DNA from 2 places in the Caldifermentibacillus hisashii genome. Region 2 is predicted to be linked to the other one. Evidence: predicted binding sites of a transcription regulator. Region 2 holds the regulator's gene; the other holds the start of a gene.

Region 1 (4,444 bases), 340 kb from region 2:
CAAAAAGAAACCACGGGGTCGATTCCGGTTTTTATCCGCTTGGTTCATGTACGATGAAGTATAATCCAAAAATCAATGAAGATGTGGCAAGACTTCCCGGATTTGCTCATATACATCCGCTTCAAGATGAAAGTTCAGTCCAAGGTGCTCTTGAACTTATGTATGATTTAATGGAACATTTGAAAGAAATAACCGGTATGGATGAAGTGACATTGCAACCGGCTGCAGGAGCTCATGGCGAATGGACAGGGTTAATGCTCATTCGTGCGTACCATGAAGCAAACGGTGATTTCCATAAAACAAAAGTGATCATCCCGGATTCTGCTCACGGAACGAATCCGGCTTCGGCCACAGTCGCCGGATTTGAAACAATAACAGTTAAGTCCAATGAGTTTGGTCTTGTCGATATCGACGATTTGAAGCGTGTCGTTGGTTCGGATACGGCGGCGCTCATGTTGACGAACCCGAATACACTGGGTCTGTTTGAAGAAAATATTGTGGAAATGGCAGAGATTGTCCATGCAGTCGGCGGGAAATTATACTATGATGGGGCAAATTTAAATGCAATCATGGGGAAAGCACGTCCCGGAGATATGGGCTTCGATGTCGTGCATTTGAATCTTCATAAAACATTTACCGGTCCTCATGGCGGCGGTGGCCCGGGGAGTGGTCCTGTCGGTGTGAAAAAAGAGTTAATTCCATTTTTACCGAAACCGGTACTGGTGAAGAAGAATAATGAATTTTTCTTTGATTATGACCGTCCGCAATCTATCGGCCGGGTAAAACCATTTTACGGCAATTTCGGAATTAATGTCCGGGCTTACACATATATTCGAACGATGGGGCCTGATGGATTAAGGCAAGTGACGGAAAATGCAGTGATTAATGCGAATTATATGATGCGCTCGTTAGCCCCGTATTATGATTTACCTTATGATCGCCATTGCAAGCATGAATTTGTCATCAGCGGCAGGCGGCAGAAAAAATTAGGTGTTCGTACACTCGATATTGCGAAGAGGTTACTTGATTTCGGTTTTCACCCACCGACCATCTATTTCCCGTTGAATGTGGAAGAGAGTATGATGATTGAACCGACAGAAACGGAATCGAAGGAAACGTTGGACGCCTTTATCGAGACAATGATTCAAATCGCCAAGGAAGCGGAAGAAAATCCGGAAATTGTCCAAGAGGCTCCGCATACAACGGTTGTAGGAAGGCTTGACGAAACAAAAGCGGCAAGAAAACCGATTTTAAAATATGTGAGAGAATAAAGATAACAAAGTAGTAGATGCTAAAATGTAAGCCATCGATTTATAATATGTAAAGGTTCAAGGATGATTTTGTCACAGTCTTCATTCGATAACATGATTACCGTCCTGATACAATTCTATTTTAAGAATGTATCAGGACTTTTTTAAGTTCATATATAACTTTGCAGTAGATAATGGGAATCATAGAGTATTCCTACCATGGAGACAACATTTTTCATCCTCTGTGGTGTATCTTGGCACTACATGGGGGACTATGGGACACTTCCGCTAATTACTCTAATGGATTTGTGCCATAAAGTCGTTATTGTTCCAATTTCGGCCGTTTTTTTCCATTCATCTGAATAACGAAAACCGAAACACACGGAAATCTCAAAAAATTGGTCCTCATCAAGGCTACATAGATCAATCCAACTTGACTACGGTACCTTATTACGTAAAAAACCGGACAAAAAACTTGTCCGATTGTACTTACCTATTTTCCAACCTTAATCCTGCCTGTCCATTTCTTAAATCCGCCCTTTAATTGATAGAGTTGTTTATAACCTTTTTTATAAAGCATTTGAGCAGCTCTTCCACTGCGGCTCGACCCTTGGCAATATAAATAGACTGGTTTATCTGGACGGATTTCTTTCATCCGCATTTTCAATTGTGTTAACGGAATATTTCTTGCACCTAAAATGTGACCGGATTCAAATTCATTCGGCTCACGTACATCAATTAATTGAGCTTTTCGATATCCTTCGATAAACTCTTCTTGGGTTAAGACTTTTATAATTCTTTTCCGCTGAAAATAATTGAATAGCGAATAGCTGAGTAGTGCAAATAAAATAATAATCAAAACAATATTACTATAACTCATGATGGTTCCCCTTTCACTTACTCAAACTTGTGCACTAATTTATATTATATAAATGAAATGCCGTGAACGCAAAGTAAATTATGAAAGGTTGAACAAAAACAGTGATCGTCACAGTACCGCGCATACTTTCAAAAGAAAAAAACTTCAACATTAGTACACTCGGTTTCAATAATTTAGTTATAATTCAACAAAAGAGTATTTATTTTTCCATTCTCCTTTGATAGAATTTACTTTTGTTGAAACATAACAAATATCGACGAAGTAGGTAATTGGTCACTTTTTTTTAAGGAGGTATTGACAAAAATAGACAAATATGCTTGCAAGCACAATATATAGTTGCAAAAAATTTTTTATACCACTATATATTGAATTAGTGGGCTTTCTATGTTAATGTAAAAAGTATAAAAGACAGCTAGATTTGTCAGCAGTTATGATTTATATATAAAGGAGATGGATGTATGGCTGTTGCATTTAAAGAAACACCAAAACTGAATATTAAAAAGTTGAATGATGCGATTCGACTTTTTCCACAAGTTCATCCGATAACCGAGGATATGAAGATCACTTTTAAAGGTGTATCCAGGCTCGTTATGATTGACCGTTATTCATTTAAAGACACGGAAAAACTGACTTTATCTGAAGGCGATTTTGTTGTATTGACGGTAAAAGAGGATCCGAAATTCCCGGCGAGAGGATTAGGTTACATAGTCAATATTGATTGGGAATTAAAGAAAGCATCCGTCCTTGTGGAAGAAGAATATCGCGGTGTCCTTGAGCAACAAGAAGAAAGAGAGTCAGGGATAATCGTTCGCTCCCTTGATGTCATTGAAAAACCATTAGAAATTTTCTATGAGCAAATTGCCAAACGGAATGCAACTGGCCTTGCAGAAGTAGAAGAGTCTGAAGAAAAAATTCAGGAGTGGACAGAAAAATTCTATCAAGAACTTGTCCAATTGAACTTTATCCCGGCAGGTCGCGTGCTTTACGGGGCAGGTTCAGGTAAGGAAGTAACCTATTTTAATTGTTACGTGATGCCTTTTGTTCAGGACTCACGGGAAGGAATTTCTGAGCACCGTAAGAAAGTAATGGAAATCATGAGTCGCGGCGGTGGAGTAGGGACGAACGGTTCAACCTTAAGACCGCGTAACACACTGGCAAGAGGCGTAAACGGTAAATCAAGCGGTTCGGTTTCATGGTTAGATGACATAGCGAAACTTACACATCTTGTTGAGCAAGGTGGGTCCCGTCGTGGAGCTCAAATGATTATGCTTGCGGACTGGCATCCGGATATTATTGAATTTATTATTTCCAAAATGCAAAACCCAAGAATTTTACGGTTCTTGATTGAAAATACCAAAGACGAGCAAATTAAAAAGCTTGCTAAAGAAAAATTGAAATTTATTCCGTTAAAAGAAAATGAACGGATCATGTATGAAGGAATTGTCCGTTATAAAAATATTCCGGGTTTTGGTGGTTTTACAGAAGAAGTGATTAAGGAAGCCGAAGAAAAATTACGTGACGGCGGAACCTATGATGTGAATAATCCGGAATTTTTAACCGGGGCGAATATTTCCGTTTGTTTAACAAAAGAGTTTATGAAAGCTGTTGAAAATGACGGTGAATATGAATTACGCTTCCCGGATGTTGAAAAATACAATCCGGAAGAAATGAAAGAATACAACGAAAAATGGCATGAAGTCGGCGATGTTCGCGAATGGGAAAAGATGGGCTATCGCGTCCGTACGTATCGGAAGATCAAAGCAAAAGAACTATGGAACTTAATTAATATTTGTGCAACCTATTCGGCAGAACCGGGCATTTTCTTCATTGATAACGCCAATGACATGACAAACGCCAAAGCTTACGGGCAAAAGGTTGTAGCGACCAATCCGTGCGGCGAACAGCCTCTCGCACCATATTCTGTTTGTAATTTAGCTGCAGTAAATTTAGCAAACATGGTCAATAAAGAAACAAAACAAGTTGACTTTGAAAAATTAAAACAAACGGTCAGAACCGGTGTAAGAATGCAAGATAATGTTATCAATGCGACTCCTTACTTTTTGGAAGAAAACAAAAAACAAGCACTTGGTGAACGCCGAGTAGGACTTGGTGTAATGGGTCTAGCCGACTTACTAATTTACTGTGAAAAAGAATATGGATCCCAAGAAGGAAATGAACTTGTCGATAAAGTTTTTGAAACAATTGCGACAACAGCTTACAGGGCTTCCATTGAGTTAGCGAAAGAAAAAGGGAGCTTCCCGTTCCTTGTCGGTGAAACGGAAGAAGAAACAAACCGTCTGCGGAAAGCCTTTAT
Region 2 (4,444 bases):
CAGCCTAGTAGTTAACGGTAAAGAGGTACTTTTAGTCAACAAAAGAGATCCTGAACAATTACCTTGGAAAGATTTAAATATTGATATTGTCATTGAAGCAACAGGAAAATTTAATTCTCGTGAAAAAGCCGGACTTCACCTGAAAGCAGGTGCGAAAAAAGTAATATTAACAGCACCGGGGAAAAATGAGGATGTGACAATTGTTGTTGGTGTAAATGACACCGTTTTAAATATTGACAAGCATGAAATAATTTCAAATGCATCCTGTACAACAAATTGCTTGGCGCCTGTTATTAAAGTTTTAGATGAGCAATTTGGTGTTGAAAACGGATTTATGACAACGGTACATGCCTATACGAATGATCAAAAAAATATTGATAATCCGCACAAAGATTTACGCCGGGCACGTGCATGCGGTCAATCTATTATTCCAACAACGACCGGAGCAGCGAAGGCAATTGGCAAAGTATTACCGCATTTAAATGGAAAATTACATGGCATAGCTTTACGTGTACCGACACCGAATGTTTCACTTGTTGACTTAGTAGTTGATTTGAAAAAAGAAGTGACAGCTGAAGAGGTGAACGATGCATTTGTCTATGCAAGTAAAAACGATTTGCGGGGTATTCTTGATATAACTTATGAACCATTAGTATCTGTTGACTTTAATACAGATTCCCACTCTTCCATTGTAGATGGACTCTCGACAATGGTTTTAGAAGGAAATAAGGTGAAAGTATTGGCATGGTATGACAATGAATGGGGTTATTCATGTCGCGTTGTCGATTTAGCAAAAATGGTCTCGAACCAAATGGCAAGAGAGATGGAACCAAGTTTCTAAATGGAACACCTAATCGTGGATAATATAGTTTGACTACGAGGAATCGTATTTTTTTCACATAACATACAAGCGGTGTAAAATTGTTTTAATTGAAAAATATGAAGGAGACCCAAGATTGTATTCTTGGGTTTTTCCTTTTGGCTAATAGGAAAGTATAAATTTTTCAATTTCTACTTTCCTAACGCATAAGTGCAACTACGGCTCTGCTCTCGCCGAGTTTTCTTTAGTAAATTTACCAAGAACGATTATTTTTTGATCGTCTTTGTACATGGTTTCAAAATATAATCACATTTACAAATTCCTTATGTATATAATGTTATGGATGCTTCATATATGAGGGTTTTTTTAAGATACCTAGAGCATTTATTGATTGATTAATATAGGAAAACCTTGTATACTGATAGGCGTGGAAAAATAACTACTTAAAGGGTTAGGGCCTCTCTGGACTAACTTCCCCCGTGGTAGTTATGCAATTTTTGTCGTGTACACTCATTTACCTGTATGTACAGGAAAAAATCATTAAAGGGGGAACGTACGTATGAATACATTGGGTCGTCATGTTATTTCAGAATTATGGGGTTGTGACTATAACAAACTGAATGATATGGATTTTATTGAAAGATTATTTGTTGATGCTGCGTTGAAGTCCGGTGCTGAAGTTCGGGAGGTTGCCTTCCATAAATTCGCACCTCAAGGAGTCAGTGGGGTTGTCATCATTTCAGAATCCCATTTAACCATCCACAGTTTTCCTGAGCACGGTTATGCAAGTATTGATGTTTATACGTGCGGTAATTTGGATCCAACCATTGCCGCGGATTATATAGCGGAAAAATTGAATGCAACATCAAGAGAGACGATAGAGTTTCCCAGAGGAATGGGTCCTATCGAAGTGAAAAGTCCAAGTGTACAAAATGTCTAATTGAAAAAAATATTTCAAAAGATGATGTTGAGTATAAACATCATCTTTTTTTATAGATACAAAATGTAGTAAGATAAAACTATATAGATTTACGTTTGATAAGGACAACATAAAAAATTTTTGAAAAATGAATGAAAAGGATGTTTGAGAGAATGAGTAGAAAGCCATCAATTTTTCAACGATTCCAAAAAAATTGCGAAACGTCTGATGATCATTTTGACAAAGATTTAAAAAGCCATTATTATAAAAGTTCGTTTGATAAGGTATTAACAACGGTTGAAGATATGTTTAAAAAAGATCCGGCAATGAAAATCACCGCCGTTTCTAAGGACCGCGGGGAAATTTCTGTTTCAATGACAAGTAGGCCAAAAGCGTTTATTATTGTCACAGTTATTCAAGTTCGACCATTTCAAACCGCCGTTGATTTCATGGTATCTTCTGAAATTTTTTCGATATTTGGTCTTTACCCGACATTGAAGAAACTTGTCTTACGCTTTTATCAAGAATTGGACAAGCAGTTGCCAAAATCGGATATGAAATAGATAAAAATTATTTCACCAATAAATCTATAGCTAAAAATTAACGGAACGGACATCCTGAATTTTTTCGAACATAAGAACTGTGCTATGGAAGTTATTAACCATAAGACATGAAAAAAATCCCAAAATAAGGAAGAAAGAATAAGGAGGAATAAGAGGTGAAATGTCCAACGTGTAAATATAATGGGACAAGGGTTATTGATTCAAGACCTGTCGATGAAGGCAGGGCTATCCGCAGACGTCGTGAATGTGAAGAATGCGGCTACCGCTTCACAACCTTTGAAAGGGTTGAAGAATATCCATTAATCGTTATCAAAAAGGAAGGTACAAGAGAAGAATTCAGCCGGGATAAAATTTTGCGCGGATTACTTCGGGCATGTGAAAAACGTCCGGTCAGTTTAAATCAGCTTGAAATTATCACTGCTGAAGTGGAAAGGGAATTACGGAATCTCGGCGTTTCAGAAGTAAAAAGTGAAGTGATTGGTGAGATGGTTATGGATAAATTGGCAAAAATAGATGAAGTCGCTTATGTTCGATTTGCATCTGTCTATCGCCAATTTAAAGATATTAACGTATTTATTGAAGAATTGAAAGACCTTTTAAAAAAAGAGCATAAAGAATGACTCGAATGTTGAGATGGTCGTTAGACTCTCCGTTTAGAGTGGGATAAATACAAAAAAATAAAAGAAAGGTCGAGGTTGTTTTCATGGAACCACATTGGAAGGAACTGATACCGGGAGATCAATATATTGTTTGGATTGAGGGTCCGTTAAATGTGGATGATTCAAAGGTGCTAACCTTATTATATCAACCGCTTATCGGCCCGATATGTGTCAGTTTATACATGACATTATTGAACCAAATTGGGAAGAGTCGCCTACAATCTGAACCAGCTTCACACTATTATATTATGAATTTACTTGATTTAAACTTGGCCGAAATTTATAATGCAAGAAAAAAATTGGAGGCAATTGGCCTGTTGGAGTCGTTTGTAAAAAAAAATAACGATTCCCGTTCCTTCCTGTATATTTTAAAGCCTCCCTTATCACCACGCCAATTTTTCACGGACGGTTTATTGAACATCTACCTTTATCAAAAAATTGGTCATGATTACTATCAGCGTCTAAAACATGATTTTGCCGATGAAGCAATAAATACAGATGGTTTTGAAAAGATTACCCAACCATTCCAACAAGTATTTGGCTCAACCCATTCTTTCCCTTATGAAGCATTGAATGCAGAAGATGATGCAAAGGCTCTCCCCGGAAAAATGGAGGCCAAGCCGGTGACAGTAGCCCCCGACTTTTTTGACTTTGACTTGTTCATGGCAGGACTTGATGAAGCAGTTGTCCCAAAAACCGCCATTACGAAAAAGGTTAAAGAAGTAATTTTAAAATTAGCGTTTTTATATGGGATTGACGCCATTCAAATGAAAAATATAGTCATGGGCAGTTTAAATGTCGATAATGAGGTAGATATGGAAACTTTGCGGAAAAGGGCAAGAGATTGGTATAAAATTGAGCATTATAACTCTCTGCCAAAATTAATTGATCGTACCCAAAGTCCAATCTACGAGTCGGATACAGATGTACCGAAAACAAAGGAGGATCGCCTTGTTCGTTATTTAGAAACAGTGAGTCCGCGACAAGTCTTAACGGATTTATCGGATGGCTCTGAACCGGCGGAAAGTGATTTAAGGTTAATTGAGGAAATCATGATTAATCAAAAATTAAACTCCGGCGTTGTCAATGTCCTAATTCAATATTGCATGCTTAGAACCGACATGAAATTATCGAAAGCTTTTGTTGAAAAAATTGCATCGCACTGGGCACGGAAAAAAATTAAAACCGTTAAAGAAGCAATGGCACTGGCAAAAGATGAGCATCGTAAGTATATCGAATGGCAACAAAACAAAAAGAACAAACCAACATCGAAAAGAAAAGCAGTTCGTACGGAAAAAGTACCGGACTGGCTTGAAAACCGAAATGACGGTCAGGAAAAACAGAATGAAAAGGTTGATATCGAATTGAAAAAAAGTTTAGAAGAACGATTGAAAAAATATAGAAAATAGAAATGGTAAAATTAGAGAATTGACATGATGATAAACGATTTTACCGATATGTACTCCAGATAAAATGAGGAGGT

Evidence for each region. The regulator NrdR, encoded in region 2, represses ribonucleotide reductase genes. The targets are predictions, from matches to a motif close to AACACNATATATNGTGTT.
Region 1: the regulator NrdR is predicted to act here: its motif matches at 2,453-2,470, upstream of NSQ14_RS11230 (vitamin B12-dependent ribonucleotide reductase).

What each region holds. Positions count from the first base shown of each region.
Region 1 covers NZ_CP155467.1:2,351,396-2,355,839, reverse strand. Annotated here, with positions in the region: gene gcvPB (aminomethyl-transferring glycine dehydrogenase subunit GcvPB) at 1-1,271, shown strand, start outside; gene NSQ14_RS11235 (rhodanese-like domain-containing protein) at 1,744-2,130, opposite strand; gene NSQ14_RS11230 (vitamin B12-dependent ribonucleotide reductase) at 2,589-4,444, shown strand, end outside.
Region 2 covers NZ_CP155467.1:2,693,355-2,697,798, reverse strand. Annotated here, with positions in the region: gene NSQ14_RS13125 (glyceraldehyde-3-phosphate dehydrogenase) at 1-841, shown strand, start outside; gene speD (adenosylmethionine decarboxylase) at 1,380-1,760, shown strand; gene NSQ14_RS13115 (hypothetical protein) at 1,913-2,302, shown strand; gene nrdR (transcriptional regulator NrdR) at 2,458-2,922, shown strand; gene NSQ14_RS13105 (replication initiation and membrane attachment family protein) at 3,006-4,370, shown strand.